Regions from separate parts of the Paenibacillus shenyangensis genome, predicted to be linked through region 3. Evidence: riboswitches for the same ligand, from Rfam matches in the RefSeq annotation. Region 3 holds a riboswitch; each other region holds the start of a gene.
What was found. Region 3 has a riboswitch for thiamine pyrophosphate ahead of thiM (hydroxyethylthiazole kinase). Riboswitches for the same ligand answer to the same signal wherever they lie in the genome.

Region 1 (10,771 bases), on a different contig from region 3:
TTGGCACCTTCGGCAGGCAGTGTCTCGTCATGGTAGCTCATCGCGCGTTCCGGATCGAGGGAGAGGTGGAATTGATCCCGCCAACGGAATTCAAAGCGTGCTCTCGACAGGGCATCATCTCGCTTGCGTGCCTGCGGATGTCCTTTGGCGAGATCGGCAGCATGGGCAGCTATTTTGTAGGCAATTACGCCTTCCTTGACGTCTTCGCGGTTGGGCAGGCCGAGATGTTCCTTGGGCGTGACATAGCAGAGCATGGCCGTTCCATACCAGCCAATCATCGCAGCGCCAATCGCCGAAGTAATATGGTCGTAGCCGGGGGCAATATCCGTCGTCAGCGGTCCCAGGGTATAAAAAGGGGCCTCGTCGCATACTTCCAGCTGGCGGTCCATATTTTCCTTGATCAGATGGATCGGTACATGACCTGGTCCCTCGATCATGACCTGCACGTCATGCTTCCACGCAATATGGGTCAGTTCGCCAAGTGTATCGAGCTCCGCGAACTGGGCTTCATCATTGGCATCGGCGATAGAGCCCGGACGCAGTCCGTCACCGAGGGAAAAGGTGATATCATAACGCTTCATAATCTCGCAAATTTCTTCAAAATGCGTATACAGAAAATTCTCCCGATGATGGGCCAGACACCATGCAGCCATAATCGAACCACCGCGGCTGACGATGCCGGTCACCCGATTGGCTGTCAGCGGAATATAGCGCAGCAGCACACCGGCATGAATAGTAAAGTAGTCTACACCCTGCTCGGCCTGCTCGATCAGCGTATCGCGAAATACTTCCCAGCTCAGATCTTCCGCGCGGCCGTTTACCTTCTCCAGTGCCTGATAAATGGGTACGGTGCCAACAGGTACCGGCGAATTGCGAATGATCCATTCACGGGTCGTATGAATATTTTTGCCGGTGGACAGATCCATGATCGTGTCTGCGCCCCAGCGGATCGCCCAGGTCATCTTCTCCACTTCTTCCTCGATCGATGAAGCGACAGCGGAGTTGCCGATATTGGCATTGATTTTCACATGAAAATGCCGCCCGATAATCATCGGCTCACTCTCGGGATGATTGATATTGGCAGGAATAACAGCTCGCCCGGCTGCCACTTCGGCGCGGACAAATTCAGGTTCCATGCCTTCACGCAGGGCGATAAATTCCATCTCGGGAGTAATGATGCCGCGACGTGCATAATGCAGTTGGGTGACATTGCCCCCAGGGACAGCTGCAGCCGGCTGGTGATGAGCCTGCGGGAATAATTCGGCACCCTGACGTGCTTCGCGCTCGCTGCTCTGGAATCCATTATCCTGCGGCAGTACATGACGCCCTTCATATCGTAGCGTATCCCTGCGCTCCTCGATCCAGTTCTGCCGAAGCGGAGCCAGACCCTGACGGATATTCACTTCACGCCGGGTATCGGTATAAGGACCGCTGGAATCATAAATATGCAGCGGCGCATTGGGAACGATCTCTCCGCGGATCTCGCTATCGGATAAAGCAATCTCGCGTACGGGTACCTGAATGTCTGACCGTGAACCCTCAAGATATACTTTGCGGCTGCCGGGTAGTGGTGTCTGGTAAATAGCCATATAAATAAAAAACCTCCTCGCGAATGTAGATATCCGCTAGGAGACACACTAATACAGGGATGAAAGCATCAAGGTAGAGGAGAAGACTGGGGTGAAGTGATAATCTGCAGTACAGAAAGAAGGCGAATCATAGACGGATAATGACCAAGCCTGTGAATCGGCAGAGCCTGAAGAGAAAGGCTGACTATATGCGCTCGCTCCCTGGCATATACAATAGAACCTATAAGCGGTTCTGTATCCAATCGATCCAGTATGCAGCGAGTAGGCTCATCTGATGCCTCATATGCATGCGCAGCTCATAGTCTGTTCACAGTCTATTGCTATGTGCCTGTTATCTATCTGTTAATTTATGTACGTGTGCAGACCGGCGATTCCTCTGTCAGACTTCCTGCCGGAGGGCAGCACAAAGCCGCCTCCGGGCAGGAAGCGGCAGAAACGGTATCGTCGTATCAACGAAGTCTCAACCACTTTCCTACGCTGGCATGACCCAGATCAGGTTCAAAGGGACCAAAGCAGATGCTTTATCTCAGCCCGTACAGGCGCCCCTAGTGGATACAGTTAACACTATAAGTTGATCTGGATGTAATTGTCAACTTTTGTTATTTTGAGGAAAAGTTCGTATATATGATTGTGTGCAGGAGGATAAACAGATAAATTCCTGATTATTTCGGTCTATAGACGTAGATGATCTAAGCTTAAAGTGGGATGAATATGCATAAATTTAAATATATAATCCGTGTATACATAGTTTGTGCAATTCAATGGATCTGGAGGAGATGTGTTTATGTCCGTACTGCCTGGGCGAAAATATATTATTATGACATTGATTATTAACGGATTGATTCCATGGCTGATCTATATTTTGCTCAAACCGCATATGAGCAGCCTGACAGCATTATCGATTGCGACAGTGGTACCTTTGCTGGACAATCTGATTCATCTGTATCGGCATCGGAATCTGGATGTATTCGGAGGCATTATGCTCTTTACCTTTGTCCTCTCGCTGGTTATGGTGCTGCTCGGAGGCAGCGAGAAGCTACTGTTGATGCGTGAGTCCTTTATTACAGCAGGGGTCGGAGCATTATTCCTGGGATCATTATTAATGCAAAGACCGCTGATCTACCATATGGTGAGCCGGTTTACACCTACTGTAAATGGGGAAGAGAACTGGAAGTATCCTTATTTCCGAAATGTGATGCGCAATATGACGCTGATGTGGGGAATCATTCTGGTACTGGAAGCAGTGACGAAAATAGTCATGATCGCCGAACTTAGTACAGCGACCGTTCTGGCATTTTCCAGTGTAGTATCGTATGGATTTATCGGTCTGGCTATTTTGCTTACGATTGTATACCGCCGTAGATCCTCGGCGAGAATGCAGCAGATCAAACATAATTTTTCCTGAAAAATAGAATAATCAGAATAGTTCTGCATATCAAACAAAGATCCGATGCCTATCGATTCAGGTATCGGATCTTTGTTTGGTGATATTGGCATATCGATCCCTATTCGAATCGTCTGCAGAGGATTAGCTGCCAAATATGCATGCGAGTATGCATACACAAGCCCGATACGCCATGCCGGGGAACGAAAGTATCAGATGAAGTGCAGCCTCAGCCCATTCATTGCGTGACCATGCAGTACTGGATGATTTTACCGGGGTATTCATTCCGTTTCCTCCCTGAAATAGTAGTGTGACATAAAAGGCGAAAAGTCTTTTCAAAATGCATACGTGGAAAATAATGGAACGTTGCTAAAATATAGAATAGAGAACACTAGAACTCTGGAAATGATCATAAAAGTGCTAGCTTAGTTCATCGCATTATATTGTGATTATATTCACAAAAGAAATATTCGTCTCATGATATGATGTATAAGTAAAGAAATACAATCAAAAACAGACGTAAACAAACCATTTTCCATCCTTGAGGAGGAAACGTTATGAGTACGCATATTGTGTATGTACCGAGTATAAATCTGATGGGTCAGGGTTGCTTGCAGGATGCCGGTGCATGTATTGAAGAGCTGGGATTCTCCAAAGCCTTGGTAGTTACCGATAAATTTCTCAGTCACAATGGAACACTGTGCAAAGTGTTGACCATTCTGGAGAATGCCGGCATGAGCTATAAAGTATACGATGACGTCAAACCCAATCCTACAATAGCCAACGTGTATGATGGAGTAAATGTATATAACGAGAATAAATGCGAGTTTATTATTTCGGTCGGCGGCGGCTCTCCCCAGGATGCGGCCAAAGGCATTGGTCTATATGTGACAAATGGTGGGGATTTGCGCAGCTATGAAGGAGTAGGCAAAACCAAAAACGCCTCTGTACCGATTGTGGCGATTAATACAACAGCAGGTACATCGAGTGAATATACAATTAACTATGTCATTACGAATGAAGAGCGCGGGGTCAAAATGGTCATGGTCGACAAAAACAGTCTGGTAACGATCTCGGTCAACGATCCCGAGCTGATGATCGACAAACCTGCAGCACTAACTGCTGCGACCGGCATGGATGCACTGACCCATGCGATCGAAGCGATAGTGACACCCGGAGCATTTACTGTGACAGATGCGACGGCACTGGCAGCAGTAGAGATCATTTTCAATTATCTGCCCCGGGCTGTCCGTAATGGTCATGATATCGAAGCCCGTGAGCAAATGACCTATGTGATGTTTTTGGCGGGACTTGCCTTTAACAATGCCGGTCTGGGTTATGTGCATGCGATGGCTCATCAGCTGGGAGGAATCTACGATCTGCCGCATGGTGTCTGCAATGCGATGCTGTTGCCGATTGTAGAGAGTGAGAACGCCAAGCATGACCCATCCAAATTCCGTGCGATTGCACGGGCTGCAGGCATTACGGTAGATGGCAAATCCGATCAGCAGTGTGCAGAAGAACTGATCGAAGCGATCCGTCTGCTGGCAGCAGAAGTTGGTATTCCGGCACGACTGCAGGAGCTGGGAGTCAATGAAGTGGATCTGGATCGGCTGGCAGACAATGCGATGAAGGATGCCTGTGCGCCTGGTAATCCATATCAACCGGAGCGTGAGGAAGTTATCCGTATGTTCCAGGAGATTCTGTAGATATCCTACACTTCTGAATTGAGGTATCATGCGGTGCTGGCAAGGCAATTTGATTATCCATAGTACGATATTTTCCTGAGAGGCCCGCTGATTGGTGGGTCTTTTTGCTATTCGTAAGGAAAAGAATACTGTAACTTGTCCAACTGTGTAACAGGAGAAGATGCAGAATAGAAGCATATAAGGGAATTCTTCACCTTGTATAATCATGCGCATGGAATATTCATATACAGTTCGATGCAAGAAGGATTATTATGCTGTCTATGCAATTTAGGGACGGCAGAAAAAGGTTGTGTCTGGTGAATGCTCTGCCGGGTATGTCATAATCGAATAAGCGATAAGCTGACTATTCTTGTCATGATCAAAGGAGACATTCCATGAGCCAACTGGACCCAACAATTCCATCGATTCCACCTACCCAGCCGATTACGGTAGAGAGTGTATATATTGCAGATACAAAAGGCAGCTTTGTTACGCGCGAAGTGCCGGAGATTGCGGTCGAACTGGCAGGAATCCCCGGTGATCGACATTATGGACTGCTGCGCCGCGCGGATGCCCGCCAGAAAATATACAAGCGCGGAACGATGATTGCAAATCGCCGTCAGATCAGTATCGTTTCCTACGAGGAATGTCTGGAGATTGCGCAGCACATGAAGCTGACGGAGATACGGCCGGAATGGCTCGGTGCCAATCTGATTATACGTGGACTGGAGCAGCTGACTCTGCTGCCTGCGGGAGCAAGGCTGTTATTTCCGGATGGAACCGGACTGATTTGTGAAGGGGAAAATGAACCCTGCCGCAAGCCTGCCAAAATGATAGAAAGTATCCTTGAACAGCCGGGAATTGCTTCCCGATTCATGCCTGCTGCCAAAAAGCGCCGCGGCATTGTCTGCTCGGTCGAGCGGGAAGGTATTATTCGTCAAGGGGATACGATACAGATCATCACTGCCCATCTATGATACGTATCTATCATCCCTATCGCGGTATGGCAAAACAGGCTGAATCAATCAGCCGGACAGGAGCATGCCCATGAGCACTGAATTCAATCTGCCCGCCATTCAGCGATGGTGCGGCAAAACATCCTACAACAAAGGAATGGCTTATTACCGTTCAGGAAAAGTATCTTTTACGCGTTACGATGATCATCGTAGGCAATATGAAGCGAATATACAGATTCGAACCAATCAGCAGGAACAGGTCCATCTGCATTTTGATGAAGCAGGCAAGGCCCATGCGCATTGTACCTGCCCCTCGCTGGCTTCCTATACATCTTACTGCCAGCATGTGGCAGCTGTAATGATTCATGTCTACGAGTCGGGAGAGCTGGGATTACCGCCGCTTTTGGATACGACAGCTTCTATTTCAGCCGTGCACAACGTTGAGTCTGCCCAGCAGCCAGTTACAGCTACCGATGAAGATACAGATAACCAGCTGGCTGCAGAATTACTCAGTCTGTTCACGAGTCCTATCCGACGACCTGGCGGACGAAGAACCTACTTTGAGACCCGTACTGCACTGCATGTGGAATGGATCTGCCGACCGGTGGCCTACGGTAATGGACAATACCGGCTCGGTCTGGAAATGAAAGCAGGACTGAAACGTCCTTATATTGTGCAGCATATTCAGGAATTTCTGGAATGTGTACGCAGCCGCAGAAGCTATGTGTTCTCGGCCAAATTTATGTATGACCCGGAGCTGCACAGCTTCAGCCGGGAAGATGATGAAGTGATCCGGCAGCTGCTGCTTATTCAGCGGGACGAACAGCCGGAGCTGCCAGCTGATCAATGGGCTGGGAAAGGTACAGGTCATAGTCGACCGATACCAAGTGCGGCAGGTCAGCCCAATCAGCGGATGTTGATAATCCCGGTATCTCATTGGCCCCAGCTGCTGCAGGCTATTATCCAGGCACCCATAGTCCGGCTGGCGTATCAGGAGCAGACTTTTGAAGGTATCGTCCATCGTCCGGGACCGCTGCCGTTGTACTTTGAACTGGATCTGCTGGATGACCAGGAAAAAGGGGACGAACAGAGTCCACTTCACGAGGCTTCCGTCCGAAGCCGTACAGCAGATACGATGTACCAACTGCGTGTAGACGGTATTCAGCAGATGATCGTGCTGGAATCCTATGGGATGGTCATTTATAACGGTGAATTTATCTCGCTCCAAGAAGAAGACTGCCGCCGGTTAAGCGGACTGCAGCAGCTGATGGCAGCTTCGGCTCATCAGCAGCACCGGCTCATCATTCCGCCGGATCAGCTGGAACCGTTGGTACAGCAGGTTATTCCCGGACTCACCCGACTGGGAAATGTCCAGATGACTCGCCGGGTATCGGAGATTGTCGTGCAGACTCCCCTGCAGGCGAGACTGTATCTGGATCACGTCCGGGATCGGTTGCTGGCAGGTCTGGAATTTCAATATGGGGATGTCATTATTAATCCGCTGAATCCTACACCTGCACAAGAGGACGAACGCATCCTGCTACGTGACGGTGAAAAAGAAGAAGAAATCCTGAGGCTGATAGACGAGGCTTCTTTTGCAGCTACCGAAGGTGGCTATTTTCTGAACGATGAGGAAGCGGAGTATGAATTTCTGTATCATATCGTTCCCCGGTTGGAAAAGCTGGTTAAGATCTATGCCACTTCTGTAGTCAAATCGAGAATCCAGGACCCTCTCGCTGCGCCGCGCATTACGGTACATACCGATTCCCGGCATGACTGGCTGGAATTCAAATTCGAACTGGATGGTATTCCGGAATCGGCTATTGTGCAGGTTCTGAAATCGCTGCAGGAACAGCGTCGATATTATCGTCTGCCGAGCGGAACCTTTTTGCCTCTGGAGGATGAGCAGTTCCGGCAGGCGGCTGATTTTATCCGCCGTACGGGTATGGCACTGCCTACGGATGAACAGGCACTGGAAGACGGGGTATTGTTCCGTATACCGGTTATTCATGGGCTGGAAGCACTCGATGCGGCGGATCAGAATGAAGTGGTTCGGTTTGACCGTTCGGTAAGAAGACTGCTGGAAAGTATCCGTAATCCCGATCTGTATGATGCCCCTGTGCCCTCATCACTGGCGCCGATTCTGCGGGATTATCAGCAGTATGGCTATCAATGGCTCAGAACACTGGCCCATTACGGATTTGGTGGTATTCTGGCAGATGATATGGGACTTGGCAAGACGCTGCAAAGTATTACCTTTATCGCTTCGGTATTGTCGGAGATCCGCAGCAGCGGCGAGCCGGCGATTATCGTAGCCCCTGCTTCATTGACCTACAATTGGCAGTATGAGTTCCGCCGCTTCACACCCGATATTCGTACAACCATTATCGATGGCAGCCGAATACAGCGTCAGCGGCAATGGCAGGAGATTCATCGCTCGGACAGTAATGGACTGGGCACGGATGTTATTATCACGTCCTATCCACTGCTGCGCCGGGATGTGGAATATGCCCGTCAGGGTTCATTTCATACCATGATTCTGGATGAGGCGCAGTCCTTCAAAAATGCACTTACGCAGACAGCGCGAGCCGTCAAGCAGATTCAGGCGCGCCATCGATTCGCTCTGACCGGTACACCGATTGAGAATTCAATCTATGAGCTGTGGTCGATCATGCATGTCATTATGCCTGGACTGCTCGGTACACGCAAGGAGTTTGCCGATCTGGAAGCACGTACGATTGCCAAAAGAATACGTCCATTTGTACTAAGACGCATGAAATCGGACGTATTAAAAGAACTGCCGGACAAGCTGGAGACGACTCATGTATCGGAACTTCTGCCCGAGCAGAAAAAAATATATGCCGCTTATTTGGCCCAGCTGCAGCAGGATGCACTGGAGCATCTATACGAGAAGAATTTTGCCGAATACCAGATTCGCATTCTGGCTGGACTCACTCGTCTGCGCCAGATTTGCTGTCATCCGGGATTGTTCGTACAGGATTATGAAGGTGGCTCTGCCAAGCTGGAACAGCTGCTGGAGATTGTGAATGATTACCGGGATGCCGGCAAACGTATCCTTGTATTCTCGCAGTTTACAGGCATGTTATCGAGGATTCGTGAAGAATTGCGTCAGTACAATGTACCTTATTTTTATCTGGATGGCTCTACACCTTCAGCGGAACGGGTTGAACTGTGCCGAAGATTTAACGAAGGAGAACAGGATGTATTTCTGATTTCACTCAAAGCGGGAGGAACCGGACTGAATCTGACCGGAGCGGATACAGTCATATTGTATGATCTGTGGTGGAATCCGGCTGTAGAGGAACAGGCAGCTGATCGGGCACACCGCATGGGACAGCAGAATCGGGTGCAGGTCATTCGCATGGTAGCCAGAGGAACCGTAGAGGAGAAAATGCTGGAGCTGCAGCAGAGCAAAAAAGATTTGATCGACGAAATTATCCAACCCGGTCAAGATGCGACGCCTGTGCTGACCGAGCAGGATATCCGGGAACTGCTGATGATTTAGGTGGTTGGTGCGGGCATATGGGCATTCATGCCTTCTACTGCGGTAATCATAACGGTATGGTGAGCCAGCAGATCCAGATCAAAAGGTGCCATGATTCGTTCACCGGCTTCGTTGTACAGAATTCGTACGATGGGACGCTGTGGAATAGCGGAGTGAATATGGACGACAACTCCCCGTAAGCCACTACTCAAGGTTACGGTCAGTCCAATCGGGTAAATAGCAATACGGCTTTTGAAGATAGCGAGCATGTCTTTGTCATACAGACTGCCGGAGCCGGAATACAGTACTTCCAGCGCCTCATGGGGCAGCATCGCAGCACGATAGACCCGACTGGTCGTAAGCGCGTCATAGGAATCGGCAATACCGATCCATTTGGCATATTCATGAATCTCATGTTCCCGCAGACCGCGCGGATAGCCGCTTCCGTTCAGCCGTTCATGATGCTGATAGGCGCAGTGAGCGGCCAGTAGGGGAATGCCGGGCTCATCTTTTAGCATTTTGTAACCGTACTCGGTGTGAAGTTTGATGATATTATATTCCGCATCCGTCAGTCTGCCCGGCTTGAACAGTACTTCATTTGGAATATAGGATTTGCCTACATCGTGCAGCAGGGAGCCAATGCCCAGCACCTTCATTTCCTCCTGGGAATATCCGTGTACTTTTCCCAGTAAAAGTGTATAGATGCATACATTGAGCGAGTGGTAATATAAATAGTTATCCTTGGTATGCATGCTCATCAGCATTACCATAACTTCCGGATCGGCGCTGATCTCACTGATAATAGTATCAATAATACCGGCAAATGATTTGCCGATAATCGGATAGGATTTCTTCTGTACACTTGGATCAGCAAGAGTTCGGAAATGAGTACGAATCTCACTGAGTGCTTTGCGCTTGATATCTGGGGAGACAATATCTCGGACAATTACATCATCCGTATCTTTATCCAGGATATAGATATAGTCCAGACCATGATTATATAATTTGCGAATAATGCCGGAGGTCAGTTCCACTCCTTCGGAAAGCAGCACAACACCTTCGTCATTGTATATTTTTTTCGCGAGTCGCATCCCGGGCTGGAGCGAGGTGATAGGTAATAGCCTCAATATTTGTCACTTCCATCTGTTCTGGAGTTAGCCACTCATGAGTCGGCACTGGCCACATGATTCACTTCCGTATAAACTGCCGTAGAATGACTATGTATGTGGATGAGTGCAAAAGTAAGGGCATGTATGCGGACAGTATATAAAGTATATCGTCATTTCTTCACAAATTTATAATAATTATAGGGCGTATTTGTAAAATACGACAGAGCTAGTATTGGAAGTTCAGATAGGCGAATGGAAATAAGGCAGATTAAACGCTCGTATGTTCCCATTTTCATAAGGAATGACTGGAAAACAGCAGATTTTGACGCCAATAAGATAAATTTGGATCGTATCTAAATTCCCGTCAGGAAGAGGAGGAAGAACAATGGAACTCGGATTATATGGAAAATCGGTATTTGTCGCAGCAGGCAGCAAAGGTCTCGGGCGGGCAAGCGCACTGGAATTTGCCCGGGAAGGAGCACTGGTGACGATAGCAAGTCGTAATATGGAACATTTGGCAGAGGCAGCGCGAGAGATCGA
Region 2 (10,771 bases), on a different contig from region 3:
TCCACACCTGATATTGCTGGATAATCTTTTATTTTACTTTCGTAAGCTAAATACGATCTGCTATTAAATGAAAATAAGTCCAAGTTTCTACAGACAAAGTACCAATGTTCACGTATCATTGAGAGTATACTCAGCCAGCTTTTCTGCTATAATCTTGCCTACATCATGAGAGAGGAAGAATGCAATATTTATGAATTATAAATACCAACAGATTATCGGATTTAGCTTTATGCTGATGCTGGCAATTCTATTCATTATTATAGAAGGTTTCTTTTTACAATATACGCTTATGTCCGAACGATGGGTACTGACCGGTATACTCGCTTTTCTGCTGCTGTTGTCAGGCATCGGAATTACGATCTGGACTTTACGCCGTACAACCGGACGACTCAAGCAGGTCACCCAGGTTATTAATGATGTGGATTTCGATAAAGTACAGGATATCCCGCGCCTCAAGGTAGAAGGCGGAGATGAAGTAGCGAATATCGCCGAGGCATTTAACAAAATGTCGATAGCTCTGGAAGAGCACACTCGCCAGGTACAGGAAGCTTCGGATCAGATGCAGGACAATAACTGGGTACAGACCCAGCTGGCACAGATCGGCAACGTATATCAGGGGATTAACAATACACCGGAGCTGGCGGAGAAATTGCTTGCCAGAATCGTTCCTTTGATGGAAGCTTCCTATGGATTGTTCTATTATGTGCATCCGGATACCAAGGGAGATCAGTTCCAGCTGGAATATTCGTACGGCGCTCATGGCAATATGACGGGAACCATCCATGAATTCGGACCGGGTCAGGGATTGATTGGACGTGCAGCCGTGGAACAGAAAACACAGCTGCTGACAGCAAATGAAGATTATCCGATCCGTATCCAGACCGGGTTGGGTCATATTGTGCCCCGGCAGATTGTGGTTACTCCGATTGTTTTTGAAGGACGTACGATAGCAGTACTGGAGCTTGGAGCGGCGATTGAATTCGCTCCACGTTACTGTCAGCTGATCGAGCAGATCTGTGTAGGCTTCGGAGCGATTATCAGCAATATCGAGAAGCGGATGCAGGTGGATGAACTGCTGCGCAATACCCGGATCCTGAATCAGGAGCTGCAGGCGCAGCAAGAAGAACTGCAGACCCAGCAGGAGGAACTGCAGGTCCAACAGGAAGAATTGCAGGCGACCAATGAACAGCTGCGGGAACGTACGAATTTTGCGGAGACTAAAGCGCATGAACTGGAAACTACTCGTCAGGAACTGGAATTGTACGCCGAACAGCTTAAGCTCAGCTCCAGCTACAAAACGGAATTTCTCGCGAATATGTCTCATGAACTGCGTACACCGATGAATAGTATTCTGATTCTGTCCCAGCTGGTGGCCGAGAGCACTCCACGGGATCACGAAGACGAAATGCCGGGATATGGTCATATTATTCACCGATCGGCTCAGGATCTGCTGGCATTGATCGATGATATTCTGGACCTGTCCAAGGTGGAGGCAGGCATGGTAGAGGTGCAGCGGGAGCTGATCTCCATCCATGATATTCCGGAAGTAATGGGCTACAACTTTAACAAGCTGGCCGAGCAGAAGAATCTGCAATTCTGGACGGAAGTGGATAACGATGCACCGCCAACCTTTTACACCGATGGCAAAAGACTGCAGCAGATTCTCAAAAATCTGCTTTCCAATGCGTTCAAGTTTACGAGTGAGGGCAAGATCAAATTGCGGATTGCTCCGGCAGAGAAAGTTCCGCTGCCTGCAGGTTACAGCCTGCCGGAAAAGGCAGATCATATGCTCGCCATCTCGGTAAAAGATACCGGGATCGGTATTGCGCCGGACAAGCAGCAGGTGGTTTTTGAAGCGTTCCGTCAAGCAGAAGGCGCGCGAACCGATCGGGACTATGGCGGGACCGGACTGGGATTATCGATCTGCCGCGAATTCTCAAGGCTGCTGGGCGGTTTTATTACGGTCGAGAGTGAGGTAGGCCGCGGAAGTACATTTACCCTGTACATTCCTTCACTGCCGGAAGACTTTGCACCGGACAGCCCGGAGACTGCTTTATCGGTTCCTGCCGGTCTGCCGGAAGAACTGGACATGCTCAAAGGCAAAAAAATCCTGGTGGTGGATGATGATTTCCGTAATATCTTTGCACTAGAAGGTGCTCTCAAATCCAAAGGCATGAACGTAATAAGTGCCTATAACGGCAAAGAAGCCCTGGAAATGCTGGAGCAGGGTCAGCCGGATCTGGTCCTGATGGATATTATGATGCCTGTAATGGATGGATATGTGACGATGGAGAATATCCGCCGACAGTCACAGTGGGCAGAATTGCCGATTATTGCACTAACTGCCAAAGCGATGAAGGATGATCGTCAGCGCTGTCTTCAAGCCGGAGCATCCGATTATCTCAGCAAACCGCTGCAGATGGAGCAGTTGTTCTCTATGCTGCTCGTATGGCTGAGTCCTGCAGCATCTGTCAAAAGTGATGATTACAAAGCCTGATATCGTTTTATTCAGCTATTTGTAGTGATCAATAGGTATACTCATTCTTATCAGCACATGATACAGGTCAAATAATAAATAAAGGATTTGCGAGTACAGGTTGTCGTCAACTGTACCGCAAGATTCGGTACACTCTAATGATTTGATCTCATGACTGCTGATACAATAATAAAAGCCTGATCTGGCTGAAGAAGGATAACCTTCTCACCGATCAGGCTTTTTGTTATTGTAAGTTTTCTCCTATATGGATGCGCAATCCACCTCACCCGTTAAGTTGATAAAAATTGCGGGTGTTGGCATACAGAATCTGACGGGCTTCGTACTCGCTCAGCCCTTGAATCACAGCCCATTCTCGGCAGACATCTGCGGTCATACGAGGATGAGTGGACTGTCCGGTAAATGGACCTTCAAAAGGCCATGGCCCATCTGTCTCCGCCATAACCAACTCACGGGGATACACAGCAGCAAGCTCACGGATTTCCGACTCATAGACAATATCCGGCGTGAACGAAATGTGGTATCCTTGGCGCGCCATCCGCTCGACAGTTACTGCGGAACCCTTGAACCAGTGGAAATGTGCCCGCCGGATTCGATAATCCTCCAGCAATTGGCATACCGTATCTGCATCTTCGTAGACAGCATGGAGTATAACCGGCTTGTCATGCTTGGCGGCAAGCTGCAAATACTGTTCCAGCAGCTGAATATATCCGGCTTCATCCAGTTTCTCTCCACGTTCAGCCAGCTCCTGTCGCAGATAGTAAGGCAGTCCGATCTCGCCTACAGCTACCAACTGGTTCATCCGTACTTCTATCCACTCGAGCAGCTCGCTGGTCTGCTGCCGGGAAGGAAGAGGCTGCTCGGGATGATAGCCATAAGCAGGGTGTACCAGACCGGGATATTGCCGGGACAGCTGCTCGATCCGCTGGCAGGAATCTTTATTCATCGAGACCGCGATCACCGATTCGACCTGATGATCCGGCAGACTTTGCATCATCTGACGAATAGCATCATCTTCATATTGATCCAGATGAATATGGCTGTCGATAGACGGGATAGAGGGTGATTCTTCCTGTAGTTTGGATACCGAAGCAGCAGAGACAGACGACGCTGAAGAATGCAGGGAATAGGGTTCGCTCATCATCCGTTCAGCTCCGCTCGCAGCGCTTCGGTCAGCTGTCTGCGCAGCGCGATGAATTCCGGCGTATCCACCAGCTCTTCACGCCGCGGTCTTGGAAAAGGAACAGGGACCTTTTGGATAACATGAGCCGGTCGGCTGGATAATACATAGATCGTATCGGACAGCAGCAGTGCTTCTTCGATATGATGCGTAATAAAAACGACCGATCGCCGGTTCTCTTCCCAGATGCGCAGCAGCCAGGCCTGCATCTCGCTACGGGTAAAAGCATCCAGTGCACTGAACGGCTCGTCCAGACAAAGCAGTGATTGCGGTCCGAGCAGTGCTCGCAAAAAGGCGACCCGCTGCTGCATACCGCCGGACAGAGTGCGTGGATAGGCACGAGCGAATCCGCCCAATCCTACCTTGTCCAGCCAGTTTCGGGCAAGAGCCAACGATTCCTGACGCGGCATACCGGCAGTCTCGCGGGCGAGGATTACATTCTTTTCGATCGTGCGCCAGGGTAGCAGAGCAGGCTGCTGTGGCATATAACCGGCTTTGCCCTGCAGTCCGTTAATCCGCTGATTCTGCAGTATAATATCCCCCTGATCCGGCAGCATCACTCCGCCGATCATCTGCAGCAAGGTACTTTTCCCTGAACCGGAAGGACCGATCACGGATACAAATTCACCTTCATGTACGGTTAACGATATATTTTCCATGACCTGCAGCAGCTGCTTGCCCTGGGCAAAAGATTTACTGATACCGCGTAGTTCCAGGAATGGACGGGGATTCCCGTTTGGCTGGAGAGGAGTAGAAGAGGCATCTACCTCTGGTTCAACCAGGATAGATGCGGCAGGATGAATAGGATCAGACACGGTCGATTCCTCCTTTGGGATGGGCAGTACTGTCATTCTGCCAGCGTATACACCATTTCTCCAGCAGCACAATCAACGAGAACATGATCAGGCTAAAAGCAATCACAATCATAATCGCGACAAACATACGGTCGGTACGAAAAGCGGACTGCTGAAGCAGCATATAATAACCAAGCCCTTCACTGCTGCTGATCCACTCGGCGATAATGGCACCCATAATGCTGTAGGTGGCGGCAATTTTGAGTCCCGAGAAGACAGCAGGCAGACTGTAAGGCAGCTCCAGCTTCCAGAAAATCTGTCCACGCGTGGCTCCGATCATCTGCATATAATTCATCATCACCCGGTCAGTGCCGGCGAGTCCGCCTAGTGCTGCCACCGTGATCGGGAAAAAGCAGACCAGTACGATTACAATCAGTTTGGACAGCAGCCCAAAACCGAACCAGATAATCAGCAGCGGTCCGAGTGCGATCAGCGGTATATTTTGACTCAGAATCAGCAGTGGATACAGGGCCCGGCGCAGAAAAGGAATATAGTGCAGCACACCGGCCACGATCAGCCCGGTCGCCGCTCCAATGCCAAATCCGGATAGCGTCAATTTCAGGGTCGCCCACGTATGTCCGAGCAGACTGGTGTAACTTTTCTCTGCTTCCTGGGCGATACGCGCAGGACTTGGCAAAATCCAGTCTTCAATCTGGAAAAGGGAAGTGGCGAGCTGCCACAGGACCAGCAACAAAACGACCGCCCCAAAGGGCGGCCATATGCCTTTCCACCATGCTCTGATGGACATTAGCGGTATTTCTCCGTTAGTCCGTCCATGCTGATGCCGGATGGATTATGCGCGATTTTGATCTGGGAAATGATACTCGGGCTGCCCTTTTCCACCAGCGCCTCGTGCATCTTCTGTACAACTTCCAATAGCTGCGGAAGCTCGCCTTCCAGCGTCGTTTCCAGTGGATGTACTTCATATTTCAGTCCGGAAGCCTGGATCACCTCGATAGCGGCATCCACGTAATCATAGGAATTTTCATTGTTGGGTGTTTTGGGAATAACCTGAATGCTCAGTAGAGTGGTAGCCATAGTGATAACCTCCTGATAGATGTATTAGGTGGAAAATAGGATCTGTTGTGCGCAATAAATACAGGTACGAATCATAAAGACGAGCAGTGAACTGTCGATCATTCATCGGTTACGCCGGGAATAACTCGGAAGCTTACTTGGTCCCGGCAGCCGGCAGATAATCGTTGGTAAATGCTTTGGAATCGTCCAGTTTGGCATCCAGCAGACCCTGCTCATACATCCAGTCGGCATAGCCTGACCAGATTTCCGGTTTTTGCATTCCCCACTGCTTGGCATCGTCCTGATATTTGGGAGACAGCCACTTCTGGCTTGCTTTGACCAGTTCGGGATCGAGATCCGGTACAGCCTTGATCAGAATATCAGCGGCTTTGTCCGGGTTGGCGATGGCATATTCATATCCTTTGGCTGTTGCCGACATAAAGGCCTTCACCAGCTCCGGGTCCTGCTGGATCTGTTTTTCGTTAGTTACAATAACAGGCGTATAGTAGTCCAGATTCGGCGAATAATCTTTTACATACATCATGTTCAGCGGTTCCCCGCGCAGCTCGGCTTCGACCCCGGTCCATCCGTAGAAGATCCAGGCAAAATCAATGCCTTTCTTGACCGCTGTAAAAAAGTCCGCATCTCCGATATTCACACTTTTGACCTTACTGACATCACCGCCGTCGGTTGTCATGATTGATTTCATCACGGCTTCCTCGACCGGTGAGCCCCAGGCTCCGTAAGACTTGCCTTCCATATCCTTGGGCGTCTTGATATTACGGTCTACCGGTGAAGCAAAGCCCGAGCTGTTATGCTGAATCACGGCGGCTAGCGAGACGAGTGGTACACCCTGCACACGGGCCTGGGTAACACTTTCCTGATAGCTGATACCAAACGGAACTTTCCCGGAAGCCACCATTGTATCGGCGCCGCCCTGTCCCGGTGTAATAATCTCTACATTTAACCCGGCATCCTTGTAGTAACCCATTTGCTGGGCTACATACAAACCGGTATGGTTCGTGTTCGGTGTCCAGTCCAGTACAACCTGTACATCCTTGAGGGCGCTACTGCTTGCTCCTTCGGCTCCCTGGCTGTTATTGGCCGGACTGCTGCTTCCTTTGCCTCCGCATCCTGCAGTGATGAGCAGCAGGCATACCGCCAGCAGCGGCAGAAGCTTGTTCCAGTGTCTATTCATTTCTCTACCCCTTCTTCCTCTGTATATAAAAAAGCGCCCCGGATCGGGACGACATAGGTGCATATCGTATGAGAACACATACAATGCTTGATTCGCTTCCTACGCTGGCATTATCCAGATCAGGTATTAAGGGTCTGTATTGATGGAATACACTCTCAGCCGGCTAGCCCAGCTCCCCCAGATCGTATGCGCTTTTTCTAGGTGTAATTATAGACGAGAGCCTGCCTGCTGTCCAGCAAGTGAGGCATCCGGGGAGCAGGCAGGAATACGGGGAAGGTTCAGTTTGCTGCTGACCGGGTAAGTATCCATACAGGCACTCAAAGTTAAGTACTATATAAAATTCAGCGCCCTGTTATCGGGTGTATTGAATAATCCAAGTCCATATTGCGGAAGGAGCTTGATCATGAGTCAAACATCAGTTGAACAATCTATCGTAAAAGCACTGGAAGAAAACCGTTTTTGTGCATTCGGCACAGTGGAGAATAATAAACCAAAGGTACGCTATATGGCGGTATATAATGAAGGTTTGAATATTCATCTGGCGACAGACCGCAAAACGCAAAAAGTGGATGAGCTCGAACAAAATCCTCATTGCTATCTGCTGCTCGGTTACGAAAAAGGCGGCAACAATGAAGTGATTGAGATTGAAGCAACCTGCGCGGTATCGACCAATGATGAGCTGAAGCAGCGTGTATGGAAAGATGAATTCAAAAACTGGTTCTCCGGACCGGATGATCCCGACTATGTAGTACTGGATATTACTCCACAAACAATTGAATATACCGACAAAGAAGGTCAAAAACAGACCTGGAATGCTTAATAGTCTTTCTGGTACGAATACGGCAACGATTCGTATAACAGGAAATTCAATATAGTGTAGTACGATCCGGTGACGAATTTTGTAAAATGCGCAGGCAAACTACAGAATTCGAAACCGGATTTTTTGTCATTTTTTGTTTCCAATAAAAGGATAAAATAGGGACCGTAGGAACTTGATCAAGAGCATGATTTTAGGGTATAAACAATGTATTACTACAAATTTTATCTATTTCAAATATAAGGTAATGGCGAGAAGTGAAAGGGGTAATCTACAGGAGGTGCTTTCCTTGGACCTGAAAAAGATCGAACAGCAGATTGAACAGGAACGCCGCATACTGAATCAGATGGCCGAAGAGCATGGGATTCGTGATCACCGGGTAATCGATCAATCCGAGCAGCTGGATCGAATTCTGGACTCTTATTTGCAGCATAAACACCGCAAAGGTGACCATACTGCAACAGGCTGGAGCTAATAAGGATATACAAAATCCTCTTTATCGGAACAAAGAGCAGTTAAACTGCAGCCAGACAAAGCTAGATTTGGATAAAAAACCGCAAAAATAACTGACGTATATATGTAATATATGCGTCTTTTTTGTAACTATTTTTACAAAAATTTAAAAATTGGATCAAATATCCCTTCAAATATGTCAGTCTATAGTATAAAATTCTCTCATGCAGCTATATACTTCGCTCTTTTATGCGTCTGCACTCCTATATTCATTTTGTAATATGTAACTAGTAGCGCAAATCCGTATACAGATTTCATACCAGCTTTACATATTTTTTATACATAGGTGAGTGTAAGCGTTTATATTGAATGAATCAGAGAACGTATACGTGCTGAATATACTCGGGAGGGGTTTTAATTTTGAAACTGGGGAAAAAGACACTCAAGAAAACAGTAGCGGCGATTGCAGCGCTGCAGCTGTTTGGCATCACGGCTGTACCGGTATTTGCAGCGGATACAACTGCTGCTGCAGGTGCAACTGTCAAGCTTCGCCTCATGGAAACGACGGATATTCACACCAATATTATGAACTATGATTACTATTCGGATAAACCGACAGATGAGTATGGTTATGACAAGACAGCGACACTGATCCGGGCAGCTCGCGCAGAAGCTCCCAACAGCGTACTGGTGGATAACGGTGATCTGATTCAGGGTACACCGCTGGCTGACTATGTCGCCAAAGTGAAACCGCTTAAAGAAGGCGAAGTTCACCCGGTATACAAAGCTATGAACCAATTTGGCTACGATGTCGGTAACTTTGGGAACCATGAGTTCAACTATGGTCTCGATTTCCTGAAGACTGCGATCGAAGGAGCCAATTTCCCTTATATTAATGCCAACATCTATGTAGATGATGGTACAGGCAAAGGCGAGAAAAACTACTTTACTCCTTACAAGATCCTCGACAAGGAAGTAACCGATGAGCAGGGCGCCAAGCATACGATCAAAGTGGGCGTAATCGGCTTCGTACCGCCGCAAATCATGCAGTGGGATAGTGCCAACCTGGCAGGTAAAGTAGTAGCCAAGGATATTATTGAAACCGCCAAAAAATTCGTTCCGCAAATGAAAGCGGAGGGAGCAGATATCATTATCGCTGTTCCGCACTCCGGCTTTGAAGATATTCCGCAAACCGAACTGATGGAGAATTCCGTACTGTATCTGAGCCAGGTGCCGGATATTGATGCGATCATGTTCGGTCATGCGCACAAAGTATTCCCGAGTGCAGACTTTGCAGGCAAAACAGGCGTTGATCTGGAAAAAGGTACGATCAATGGTGTACCTTCTGTAGAGCCTGGATTCTGGGGCGATCATCTCGGAATCATTGATCTGCAGCTGACCCAAAAAGGCGAGGATTGGGAAGTGACCGACTCCAAAGTCGAAGCACGTCCCATCTATGATGCCAAAGCCAAAAAAGCACTGGTAGAAGCCGATCAGAGCGTTGTGGACGCTGTCTACCATGAGCACGAAGAGACACTGGAATATGTACGTGGCCCAGTAGGCAAGACGACTTCCCGTATTACCAGCTACTTTGCACTGGTACAGGATGATCCATCGATTCAGATCGTAACGAATGCACAGAAATGGTATCTGGAACAGAAGCTGCAGGGAACTGATTATGAGAAACTGCCTATTCTGTCTGCAGGTGCCCCATTCAAAGCAGGTGGACGCTCCGGCCCAAACTATTACACCGATATTGCAGCCGGCACGATTGCTATCAAAAACGTATCTGACCTGTATGTGTATCCAAATACTGTCTATGCGGTCAAAGTAAATGGCGCAGAAGTGAAAAACTGGCTGGAATGGTCCGCAGGACAATTCAACCAGATCGATCCATCCAAATCCGGCGATCAGCCGCTGATCAATATGGATTTCCCGACGTATAACTTTGACGTGATCGATGGTGTAACGTATCAGATCGACGTGACTCAGCCGCAGAAATACGATGCCAAAGGCACCGTGGTTAATGAATCTGCCAACCGTATCGTTAATTTGCAGTACAACGGCAAGCCGATCGATCCAAAGCAGGAATTTATCGTAGCGACCAATAACTACCGTGCTTCCTCATCCAAGCTGGCAAACCCGGACGGCAAACGTATCGTTCTGGCTTCCCCGGATGAGAACCGTCAGGTCATTATCGATTATATCCGCGAGAACGGTACAATCAACCCGACAGCGGACAATAACTGGTCTCTGGCGCCTGTCAAAGGCAGTGCCAAAGTAACCTTTACCTCTTCACCAAAAGCACAGGATGCGCTGAAAGCAGCACCAGCTCTGGCTGCAGGCAGCACGAGTGAGCCGATTGCCTATGCAGGTGAAGGTACAGATGGATTTGCCAACTATACGATTGACCTGTCGAAAACAGCAGCACCTGCAGCAGGTACCAAGCCAGCGGCGCCTGCCACGGACAAACCGGCAAAACCAGTGAAACCAGCCAAACCAACAACGACCAAACCAGCACCAGCCAAACCAATTGCTCCTGCCAAGCCAGCGAAGCCGGTTAAGCCAGCTCCGGTAGCAGATGGAGATACGTACACGATCCAAAAAGGCGATAACCTTTATCGCATTAGTATCAAATACGGTGTGACTTGGCAGGAACTTGCCAAATACAACAAAATCACGGATCCTACTCGTCTGCAGGTAGGCGATGTATTGGAGATTCCAGCCAGCTAATCTTGTGAATACAGATTAATGACGA
Region 3 (10,771 bases):
GCAGCCGGATGATGTTCTACATAACCTTCGGCCAGATATTGTTCTGCCTGATCCAGCTTGTGGCTGTTCAGGACATCATTATACAATCCAGTCACCAGCTTTTTGTTATTGGTGATTTTGGTTTCTTCGGCAGATGCATTTGCAGAGCTGTCCGGTTGGGCAGGCTCGGCTGTACCCGGAGTCGTACCACCAGAATTTTCGGTACTTGGGGTTGTTGATGGAGCCGGAGCATTGGACGTATTATTGCCCGAACAGGCGGATAGTACACCTAATAACATAAGACTTGAGAGTAGTACACTGGTTTTTTTCATAATAAAACTCCTTTGGTTATTCGTTAGGGATTCGGTTCATGGTGTTATCTTGATAGGTAGCAGGCTGCTTTGCTTATATTAACCAAATGATTAGCCAGCGAACGCATCGTTCACCAAAATATAGAAGCTATCGAGAGTTCATGACTGCCATTAATAACGAACAGAGGCTATTTTCGAACCGGTTGAAAAGGACTGATTCTATTATAAAAGACGTAAAGCGTAATTACGAAGTTGCGGAATATCCGTTATGTATTCATGCTGTTACTATGATTCACGGTTTAACTGATCGTTTCAGTGAAAGATATTCTTTATTTTCTATATCGAGGTTCCATATATATTCCAACAAAAAAACGGCTTTTATTGTATGACCCAATAAAAGCCGTTTTTGAAATGAATGCATATTGTTAGAAGTGGAAGGAATGATCCCGATAGAATCGAATGCATATCCGGAGCATTCCTAGCGGCGCATAAAGATAAACTTCTGTCCCAGAATTCCGATTATACAGAAAATCAGGCTGACCCACGGCGAGATAACCAGTACAGGCATCACATTGCGCAGATAGGTGCCGACGACAATGATCGCTATCATAATGACCAGATAGGATACGACCGAGCGGCCATTGATCTGCATCCGCGGACGGTCCAGATCGCTCTTCTCTGCAGGCTGATCGGCAACGCGGCGTACCAGTTCAACCAGCACAACCGCACCTGCAGCAACAAGGATCAAGGTGGAGAGACTGATCTCGCCTACAACGCCGGAGCCGCTGATATTGATTTTGAAAAACCCCATCAGTGCCTGTAGCAGGAACACCCATGTAAGCGCGACCCAGACAATCATCAGATAATACATAGGTTTGCTCATCTGCCGGGCCTCCGGCAGGTTCTCGATAAGCTGGTTTGCATAGCTGTCCGATTCTTTGCCGAACAGCTGATGTGCCGTTTTGCCTCTTTGCTGGGCTTCAAGCAGATGCTGTCCCATTTCCAGCAGCAGTTCTTCACCGGATTCGCGGCGGATGCGTGCATCCCGCACATGTACAATTACATCATCATAGTAGCTCAGGTTATCCTGTTTAAGCTGATCACGAATCGAATTAATGTCCTTTACCAAATGACGTACAGTACTCATAATCGTTCCTCCAATCGTAATAAATTGTAACTGAATATATTCCTATTTATACCGGCTTCGTATAGTACCGGAGATCGGTCTGGAATCTATTATTCTGCCACACTTTTGCTCCATTGACAATTGAATTACCGGGATGCTAATATATTGTTAATTTAATCCTTATTAAACTTATCGGAATTATTTAAATTGAGATATTCACCTTATAAAAATAGGAGTTTGCTGATTATATACACAGCTATCGTAGGGGGGAATCAGTATGGAAAGGAATATCATTATTCGTCATCAGGAACTGGAGCTAACAGCCAGTATTCACTATCCGTCGCAGGATCGCCATGCCGATGGACAGGGAAAAGGCAAAGATCGCACACCACTGATCGTCATTTGCCATGGATTTGTTGGCAGCCGGATTGGCGTGGATCGTCTGTTTGTTAACAGTGCACGTGAACTCGCGGCTGAAGGGTATATGGTCGTTCGTTTTGATTATGCGGGCTGTGGGGAGAGCAGTGGTCTGTATGGCCAACAGGGACTGGATTCCATGGTGGCTCAGACACGCAGTGTACTGGATTATGTGATGAACTGCAGCGATATCGATCCAACGCGGGTGACACTGATCGGGCACAGTCTCGGCGGCGCGGTCGCGATCCTGACGGCGGTGCGCGATCACCGGGTCAAGCATCTGGTTCTCTGGTCGGCGGTCGGGCATCCTTTTAATGATATTGTTAAAATTGTAGGTCGTGAGACGTATGATCAGGCTGTCATCGAAGGAGAAGCGGATTATCTGGGTTACTGCTTTAAGCCGGTCTACTTTGAGTCACTGGGGAATTACCAGCCATTTATCGAAGCGCGGCAGTTTAGCGGGGATGTGCTGGTGATCCATGGCACCGGCGATGATGTGATTCCGGTGGATTATGCTTTTTTGTATCAGCAGGAATTCTGGAGTCGGCAGGAAGGTCGCTGTGACAAGCAGATTATTTTCCAGGCGAATCATACGTATTCGTCAGGACCGCATCGCCGCGAGCTGCTTCGTTATACCCGGGAATGGCTGGCCGGACGCGAAGCCGCACAGACACAGTGGCAGCACTGGATGATCTGAATGATTGGGTTCCTGAATAGATCCGTGTGATCATGCTGCGGACGGCTACTTCATGGATTTGACAGTCAAGGGATATCCTTATAAGATCGTAACTATAAGAGGACAGTGGATACAGCTGTAGCGTTATCGCCGACAGATGATTCTCTGTTGCTCATCATATTGTTTGGAATTCACTAGGGGAGCCGCAGAGGCTGAGACGGATCATCATCCGGACCCTTGGAACCTGATCTGGGTTATACCAGCGGAGGGAAGTGGACGCGGATATTCACTCATGCCCCATGGGGCACTATACGCCTGAATGAATGACACGACCCATTGATCTCCTGCTGGAGGTGAATGGGTCTTTTTTGTATATGTATTTTGCAGTTCAAAACTAAAGGAGGAAAAAGAGATGTCATTTTTGCAAAAGGTACGTCAACAGAATCCGCTTGTGCACAATATTACCAATGTGGTGGTGACCAATTTTACGGCAAATGGTCTGCTGGCACTGGGTGCATCGCCGTTTATGGCGTATGCCCATGAAGAGGTGGCTGATGTAGCAGCGATGGCGGGAGCTGTCATGCTGAATATGGGTACGCTGGATGAATATACACTGCAGTCGATTATGCTGGCTGGACAATCGGCCAACCGGGCGGGAGTACCTGTTGTATTTGATCCGGTAGGGGCCGGAGCGACTGCCTATCGTACAAAGGCTGCCCGGCAGGTGACCGAACAGATGCAGGTCGATATTTTGCGCAGCAATATTGCAGAGCTGGCTCATGTTGCCGGAGCAGAGTGGAATATTCGGGGCGTGGATGCTGGAGCAGGCGAAGGGGATCGGGTGAAGCTGGCGCAGCAATCTGCCCGGCAATTGGGAACGCTGGTCGTGGTAACCGGCCAGCAAGATATCGTGACCGATGGACAGACGACCTTGATCATAAGTAATGGGCATGAACTGCTGACACGCGTCACCGGTGCAGGCTGCTTGCTCAGCTCGGTGGTAGCAGCATTTGCGGCAGTGAGTGGAGGCAGGGAATACTGGTTACCTGCTGCAGCCGAAGCATTGGCCTTTTACGGAGCAGCAGCAGAGATTGCGGCTAAACTTACTGCGGGACAGGGAACAGGCAGCTTCCAGGTGGAACTGATCAACCAACTTTCCCTGCTAACCCCGGAAGAGCTGCAGAAGCTGGCACGAATCGAACGTTTGTAAGAATCGATCCCATGCATAAACAGTCATACCGTGCATTCCATATTTCGATCTATATATCCCTATCCAAAGGAGAGAGCAGCGATGAATATTCATCAGGCATTAACGATTGCAGGTTCGGACAGTGGGGGCGGTGCAGGCATACAGGCGGATCTAAAAACATTTCAGGAACTGGGTGTGTACGGCATGTCCGTGATCACAGCGGTAACCGCGCAGAATACGGCGGGCGTACAGGGCGTATATCCTGTCGAGATGGAAGGCGTAATCCAGCAGCTGAATTCGATCGGAGAGGATCTTGCACCGGATGCAGTCAAGACAGGCATGCTGTTCAGTGCAGATATTATCCGCGAAGTAGCACAGGCTGTACGCCGGCATGGCTGGCGACAGCTCGTAATTGACCCGGTCATGGTAGCCAAAGGAGGATCGGTACTGCTTCAGCAGCAGGCTGTACGAGCACTGATCGATGAGCTGCTGCCACTGGCAGCGATTATTACGCCGAATGTGCCGGAAGCTGAATTGTTGACCGGTATGACTATCCATACACTGGCTGAACGCGAAGAGGCTGCTAGGCAGCTGGTCCAGATGGGCGCACGCTATGCAGTCGTCAAAGGAGGACATGATCTGTCCACCAATCAGGCCGTGGATGTGCTGTACGATGGAGAGCAGTTCCATTATACAGAGAGTCCCCGTATCGACACGCCGCATACACACGGGACGGGATGCACCTATTCGGCAGCAATTACCGCCGAGCTGGCACGCGGCAGTGATATGCTGTCTGCAGTACGCACCGCCAAAGCATTTGTCCAGGCTGCAATAGCAGACGGACTGGGGATCGGCTCGGTACATGGGCCGACCAATCATTTTGCCTATCGGCGCAAAGGAGCTGTATTATGAAGCCTTCCGGAGAACATACCGAACCGAATGCCGGGCAGTCGGCAGAATATACCGTACAATCAGAGGAGCAGAATCGTATCCCTGCGCATGGCACCGAAGCGCGCAGCAGCTGGATTCGCGGAAGGCTGCCGGTATATCTGGTGATGGGTAGCATCAACTGTACCCGTTCACCGGAACAGGTGCTCACAGAAGCAATTGCGGGAGGAACGACTCTTTTTCAATATCGGGAAAAAGAGAACGGGGCACTGACTGGCAGCGATTCCCTGGAACTGGCTCGGAGGCTGCAAAGGATATGCAGAGCGCACGGCGTTCCTTTTATAGTCAATGACGATCTGGAGCTGGCACTGCTGCTGGATGCGGATGGCGTGCATATTGGTCAGGATGATGCGCCTGCTGTACTGATCTGGCAGCAGCTGGGGCCGGACAAGATTGTTGGCGTGTCTGCCCATTCCCTGGCCGAAGCACAGCAGGCGATTGCAGATGGAGCAGATTATCTGGGTATCGGACCTGTCTATCCAACCCGTTCCAAAGCTGATGCCGAGCCGGTAAAGGGAACTGCGATTATTGAACAGATCCGTGCAGCGGGGATAAACATACCTCTTGTTGGCATCGGGGGGATTCATGTTCATAATGCATTACCTGTGCTGCAGGCCGGAGCAGATGGGATCGCTGTTATTTCAGCTATCGCGGGGGCCATAGACAGCAGACAGGCAGCCGCCGAGCTTGCTGCTTTATTTTCGGCCAGTGATATGTATTGATAGCAGAATTGGAGTAAAGGATTATTTATAGCGTCTGCATTCGGTTGTGCCTGCACAGGGTAAACCGGATGCAGGCTTTTTGTCATATGTGATGTTCTTTTTGTGTGGGATCATCTGTTATGCAGCAGAGACATACTATTGGTTCATAACGATTTGAGATCGATCCGGCATTTCCTTTACAATCTGGTATATAAGCAATCAGCAAAGCGGCTCGTATGATCCGCTGCCGAAAGGAAGAGTCATTTGTTAAAAGAACGGATTGATTATCTCTGTCACAAAAAAGACATGTCACGCAAGGAATTGACCGACGGCCTGGTGACGCAGGCGCATTTCTCCAATATTCTGGCAGGCAGGTATCCGCTGCCGGATGATTTGGCAGAACCGATGGCCGAGCGGCTAGGCGTATCGCCGGGTTATTTGCTGCATACTGACGATCAGGATGATGATGTACTGCAGCAGGCGGATCAGATTGTAGAGCAGTTATCGGTGCAGGCATCAGCGCTTGAGGAGCAGCAGGTGAATGATCTGCCGGATCGGCATGATACGCTGACGGTGGAGCTGACTACCGCTCTCATGAAAGCGACTTATTATCAGCAGCTGAATGATCAGGATGCCTATGCTTATTTGCATCAGTCTTATCTGAATTTTTATCTGGAACGGTTTGGACGTCCGGATGAAGCCATGCTGCCCTTGCCGTTAACCAAGGCCATGTTGTTCTACAAAATCCAGTCTGCCCGCTCCCGGCAAAAATATCATGATGTGTTAACGCAGGTAGAGCAGTGGCTAAAGCTGCTGCCCGAGCAGGGAGAGACCTGGCTGACTGCACAGCAGATTCGCATGGAAGCTTGTGTACATACCCGGCAATTTGAACATGCCAAGCAGACTTTTGAAAAGATCACTTCGTATATTTATGAACAGCGGCTATTCCACCGTCTGTCCGGACTGTATGTACTATATAGCGGATATTGTCATTCCATGCAGCAGCCTCATGAAGCGCTGCTTGCCCTGTCGATGGCCGAAGCGCATCTGGTGTATGCGCAGCATCAGAGCGATACATGGAGCGCGATTATGAATAATCGTATTCTGATGCTTACCATGGCTGGCGAACTGGTGCAGGCAGAGCAGGAAGTAGATCGATTCGGCAGTATGGTCGATACACAGACGGTCGAAGTACAGCAGCAGATGGCCCCGGTGCTGCTGGTGTACCGGTGCGAGATAGAGCTGGCAAGGCAGGACTGGGCAGCGCTGGTGCAGCGATTGGAGCAGCTGCGCGCTCTGACGCTGACAGAGGACCAGCAGATGGCAGCACGATTTTATAGCAGCCAGCAGGCATTGGCTCATGGACAGGCGGATCTTTTTATAGAAGAAGCGACAGCCTGTCTGCCTTATTTTGAGCAGATTCGTCATCAGGAACGATTGAACATTCTGTATGAAGGGCTGGCTGTCATGTCGGAAGAGCAGCGCAGATACAAGGATGCAGCTTGGTATTACCGCAAACTGGTCTATTTGCTACGCCATGCCTAAAAGGCAATAATAGAGGGATATAACATCTACCAGAATACGTACATGGGCATGAAATGCATATCTAAAAGGTGAAAATATCCATAAAAAAGCCGATTTGCTGCAATAAAAAGTAAATGAGTAGCAGATTCCTCGCTGGCATATCTGATTTTATTTGTCGTAAGTGTCTTGTTTCCGCAAAAATTCAAACGATTATCGTATTTAAAGCAGGCTAACAGCCTGCTTTTTTGTATGTGCCGGAATGTATTGTGGCACGATTGCAACCTTTTTATAATAAAAGCAGGAACAACAATACAGGCGCAGGAGCGTGATCAAGATGGGATTTTTTAGACGAAATAAGAAGCAGCAGGATGCACTGGATCAGGCAGAGGAGACACTAAACAAAGGAATCAGCGGATTGTTTGTCAAAAGCATCATCCCCAAAGAACATCGTGACCGGATGAATGCAGGATTGCAATCTGCCCGTGATGCACAGACAGCCGTGCAGGGACATATTCCGGTGACTGCCATGGGGACAGTACTTACGATTCGGGATACCGGCAAATTGGTCAACTTTGATCCTATTGTCGTCATGACGCTGGATATCCTGGAAAATAGCGGTGCCCGCTATCAGAAAACGATGGAGACACTGGTGCCCAAAATGCAAATTCCCCGTCCGGGTGATCGAATCGGACTCGGTACACATCCATCCCGACCATCCGAATGGATCTACATGGGACCGCTGCACGGATAGTTGAGACTCAATCATCGATAAGGAGCAAAATAAAATGAGAAAAATTCTTGTAACAATAGGTTCACTCTGTCTTATGGCTGTTGCCATTCTACCGCTGTATGCCAACTTTCAGGGAGACGGTGCATTCAGTATTATAAATTCCAGCTGGTATCGTCCACTGATATATGTTGGCTTTGCTCTTGTATTTATTCCCTCTATTCTGGGTACTGTTTTTAGCCTGCGTACCGTAAAATCCGGCGAATCGGCTGTAGGATTGATTGAGCGGGTACAGCAGACTGGTACCTATATCAACGAGCAGCCGCAATTGGAGATTGATGTTGTAGTTACCCGTCAGGGTCATTCGCCTTACCCGGCACGTACACGAGCGGTTATTCCGCAGACGGCACTCGCCCAGTTCCAGCCGGGCAGCATTATTCCGCTGCTGGTTTCACCCAAAGACCCTGCCAAAGTCGGCGTCGATCTACAAGGCCAGGTCTCCCAGGTTGATATACAGAATCTGCTGCATGAGCGAATGATGCAGCAGGGAGTATCGCCTAATATTATGGAGATTGCCCAGCATGGTGAGCAGGCTTATGCCAAGGTGACAGATATAGTGCCTCTCGGAAATGCTGGACACGGCAAAGTCCGGCTGCAACTGACATTATCCATTACAACCAATCAGGGTGATACGGTTACGATAAATACACAGAAGGAAATCTTTGAGAGTCAGCTTCCTCTGGTGCAGCAGGGGCATGTGATCCGGGTGATGTATTCCCGTGCTCATCCGTCCGAGGTAGCCCTTGCGTTGCCGACAGGGGAAGAGGAACTGCGCCGTGTATTCGGGCAAAATAAATAAGCATTTTATTCGATTTATCCGTTTTGTTATTCGAAATACACGAAATAGACCAACTACAAAAAAAACAGCCAACTCGTACGGATTATCCGCTTAGAGATGGCTGTTTTGCTATATTTTTGGCATATGATCAAGCTGCTTTATGTGTGGGAGCCGTCGGGCTGCCGCCGCGCTGATGATTATTTCTTTTGAACAGAGTAGCTTTCAGATAAGGCAGTACCCAGCGATCCAGACCGACTTTACCGGCATTAGCACCAGCGACAACGATGAAGATCTCGGCCAGTAGCAGGTACGGGTTGGTGCTCACAGTACCCGAGAAGAGGAAGGCAAAGTTCATGACCATACCCATCAGGGCAGCGACGGTAGTGAAGGTACCAAGAATGAGTCCCAGACCGACAAGGAATTCACCGATCGGTACGAGGATGTTGAACAGTTCTACATTCGGCAGTGCAAAGTTCTGCAAGAAGGCGCCCCAGCCAGCTTGTACGCTTGGATGCTCGCCACCAGTGTTGGCGATAGCGCCGGTCAGGAATCCGGTAGCATCGAATCCGCCGGTCAATTTGCCCCAGCCGCCTTCAATCCACTGGAAGCCGATATACACACGTATGATAGTTAACAACCACATTGCCACTTTGCTTTCTCTAAGCCATCTGTTCATAATTGATGCACCCCTTAAGTATAGTATCAAGCTATTTTGTTAATGCTGTGATGTTATGTGATGATTGTCTCTTTCATGGTTTTATCTTAAAACATTCCTAAATTTTAATATGTAACAAAAATCACAATCTAGCTTAATTTTTAATATTTTATGATTAAGGAGCTTAAACTTTAGAGTTTGTAAAAAATAGCATATTCATACGGTTTGTTACTTTATGGTTGGAATGGGTATTCCGCCTGTGCAATACCAGACTGCTTATTTGTCTGCGTAATATGCTTTCCAAACGAGACAGAAATTTGCCAAATCTGATCTTTTCGGTTCTCCCATTGCTACAGCTATGTATATAATGGATATATTGTCTGAAACTGCTTGCTTGTATTCGGTAATCCGGCAGGAGATGAATACAAACGTACATAATCCGTAGAAACGCCTATTACAAGGACATAAAAGAACAGCAGATCCATCGATCCAGCCGACTGCAGTATTTATGTATTGCTCTCCATGATCTACTGGTTCACAGGGAATTCACCTGCGCGGTATATGATTTGATATAGCAGCTGTGTTCATTGCATTTCTGCTCATGCCTGACGTTGTGGTTTGGGATGATGAGAGAAATGCTCTTGTCTGCAGCCCATACGCTGCTGTCACGCTGGCTGCTTTCTCTGCTGCGTCCTTTATTCAGAGGAGGATATGATGAAAATTACCAGGTTGCCATTTTTCAAAGGATTGATGCCTGTTGTGCTCGGCATCAGCCTGACTGCCTGTCAGTCGGAGGAAGTTGCTGCTCCGCCGCCCACTGCCGTACCCGCTCCGGAACAAGCAGAGCCTGCACCGAAACCGGAAGTACAGGTACCGGCTTATACTGCGCCGCTCACCGGTCTTGCGGTCAAAAAGCCTGATCCGGCGCGTCCTGTAGCAGTTATGATTAACAACGCACCGGCGGCAAGGCCGCAGTCCGGTCTTGCCGAAGCCGATATGATCTATGAAGTGCTTGCCGAGGGAGGGATTACCCGTCTGGTCGCCATTTACCAGAGTTACCACGGTGACGCTACCATCGGTCCCGTACGCAGCATCCGTCCATATCTGATTACTCTCGGGGAGACGGTTAATGGGTTGCTCGTCCATGCCGGCGGCAGTACGGATGCCTACGCGATTTTGCAAAATGGAAACAAGGAACATCTCGACGAAATTACTAACGCCAGCGCTCCATTCTGGCGTGATTCCAGCCGCAAGGCACCTCATAATCTGTATACCAATGAGCAAAAGCTGCGCAAAGCAGCAGCGGGTAACGGATACACGGAGCAGGTAACCCTGCCGGTCTATCCGTTCCTGCCAGCTGAGGATGATTCATCCAAGGATGTAGTAAGTACAGAACATACAACCGGTGAAGCGGCTAATTCTACTGCCGCAGATAACTCTCCAGCGTCTGCCTCCGATGCAGAACAGGTGAATTCCATACAGCTCAAGTATCTGCTCGATAGCTATACGGTCGGCTACACGTATGATTCAGCCAGCGGCCTGTATACCCGAAGCATGAATAACAAGCCGCATATCGATCTGAACACCAAGCAGCCACTGACCGCTGCCAATGTAATCGTAATAGGTGCGGATTACAAAGTGCTGGATGATGTGGGACGTCTCAGTCTTAATCTGGATGCC

Region 1: another riboswitch for thiamine pyrophosphate. It lies ahead of thiC (phosphomethylpyrimidine synthase ThiC); the one in region 3 lies ahead of thiM (hydroxyethylthiazole kinase).
Region 2: another riboswitch for thiamine pyrophosphate. It lies ahead of H065_RS0115780 (ABC transporter substrate-binding protein); the one in region 3 lies ahead of thiM (hydroxyethylthiazole kinase).

What each region holds. Positions count from the first base shown of each region.
Region 1 covers NZ_AOIG01000018.1:19,336-30,106, forward strand. Annotated here, with positions in the region: gene thiC (phosphomethylpyrimidine synthase ThiC) at 1-1,589, opposite strand, end outside; gene H065_RS28275 (hypothetical protein) at 1,842-2,075, shown strand; TPP riboswitch at 2,042-2,146, opposite strand; gene H065_RS0115175 (VC0807 family protein) at 2,374-2,994, shown strand; gene H065_RS27925 (hypothetical protein) at 3,118-3,258, opposite strand; gene H065_RS0115180 (iron-containing alcohol dehydrogenase) at 3,531-4,682, shown strand; gene H065_RS0115185 (MOSC domain-containing protein) at 5,057-5,638, shown strand; gene H065_RS0115190 (DEAD/DEAH box helicase) at 5,709-9,143, shown strand; gene H065_RS0115195 (HD-GYP domain-containing protein) at 9,140-10,249, opposite strand; gene H065_RS0115200 (SDR family oxidoreductase) at 10,617-10,771, shown strand, end outside.
Region 2 covers NZ_AOIG01000018.1:165,126-175,896, forward strand. Annotated here, with positions in the region: gene H065_RS26090 (response regulator) at 191-2,497, shown strand; gene H065_RS0115760 (TatD family hydrolase) at 2,760-3,638, opposite strand; gene H065_RS0115765 (ABC transporter ATP-binding protein) at 3,635-4,489, opposite strand; gene H065_RS0115770 (ABC transporter permease) at 4,482-5,276, opposite strand; gene H065_RS0115775 (MTH1187 family thiamine-binding protein) at 5,276-5,566, opposite strand; gene H065_RS0115780 (ABC transporter substrate-binding protein) at 5,700-6,743, opposite strand; TPP riboswitch at 6,822-6,932, opposite strand; gene H065_RS0115785 (pyridoxamine 5'-phosphate oxidase family protein) at 7,147-7,563, shown strand; gene H065_RS0115790 (aspartyl-phosphate phosphatase Spo0E family protein) at 7,850-8,035, shown strand; gene H065_RS0115795 (bifunctional 2',3'-cyclic-nucleotide 2'-phosphodiesterase/3'-nucleotidase) at 8,434-10,746, shown strand.
Region 3 covers NZ_AOIG01000023.1:37,540-48,310, reverse strand. Annotated here, with positions in the region: gene H065_RS27145 (nuclear transport factor 2 family protein) at 1-311, opposite strand, end outside; gene H065_RS26335 (DUF1129 family protein) at 769-1,437, opposite strand; gene H065_RS0118375 (alpha/beta hydrolase) at 1,694-2,530, shown strand; TPP riboswitch at 2,696-2,797, shown strand; gene thiM (hydroxyethylthiazole kinase) at 2,922-3,719, shown strand; gene thiD (bifunctional hydroxymethylpyrimidine kinase/phosphomethylpyrimidine kinase) at 3,801-4,610, shown strand; gene thiE (thiamine phosphate synthase) at 4,607-5,368, shown strand; gene H065_RS0118355 (helix-turn-helix domain-containing protein) at 5,612-6,892, shown strand; gene H065_RS0118350 (hypothetical protein) at 7,206-7,622, shown strand; gene H065_RS0118345 (hypothetical protein) at 7,657-8,457, shown strand; gene H065_RS0118340 (DoxX family protein) at 8,585-9,115, opposite strand; gene H065_RS0118335 (DUF3048 domain-containing protein) at 9,806-10,771, shown strand, end outside.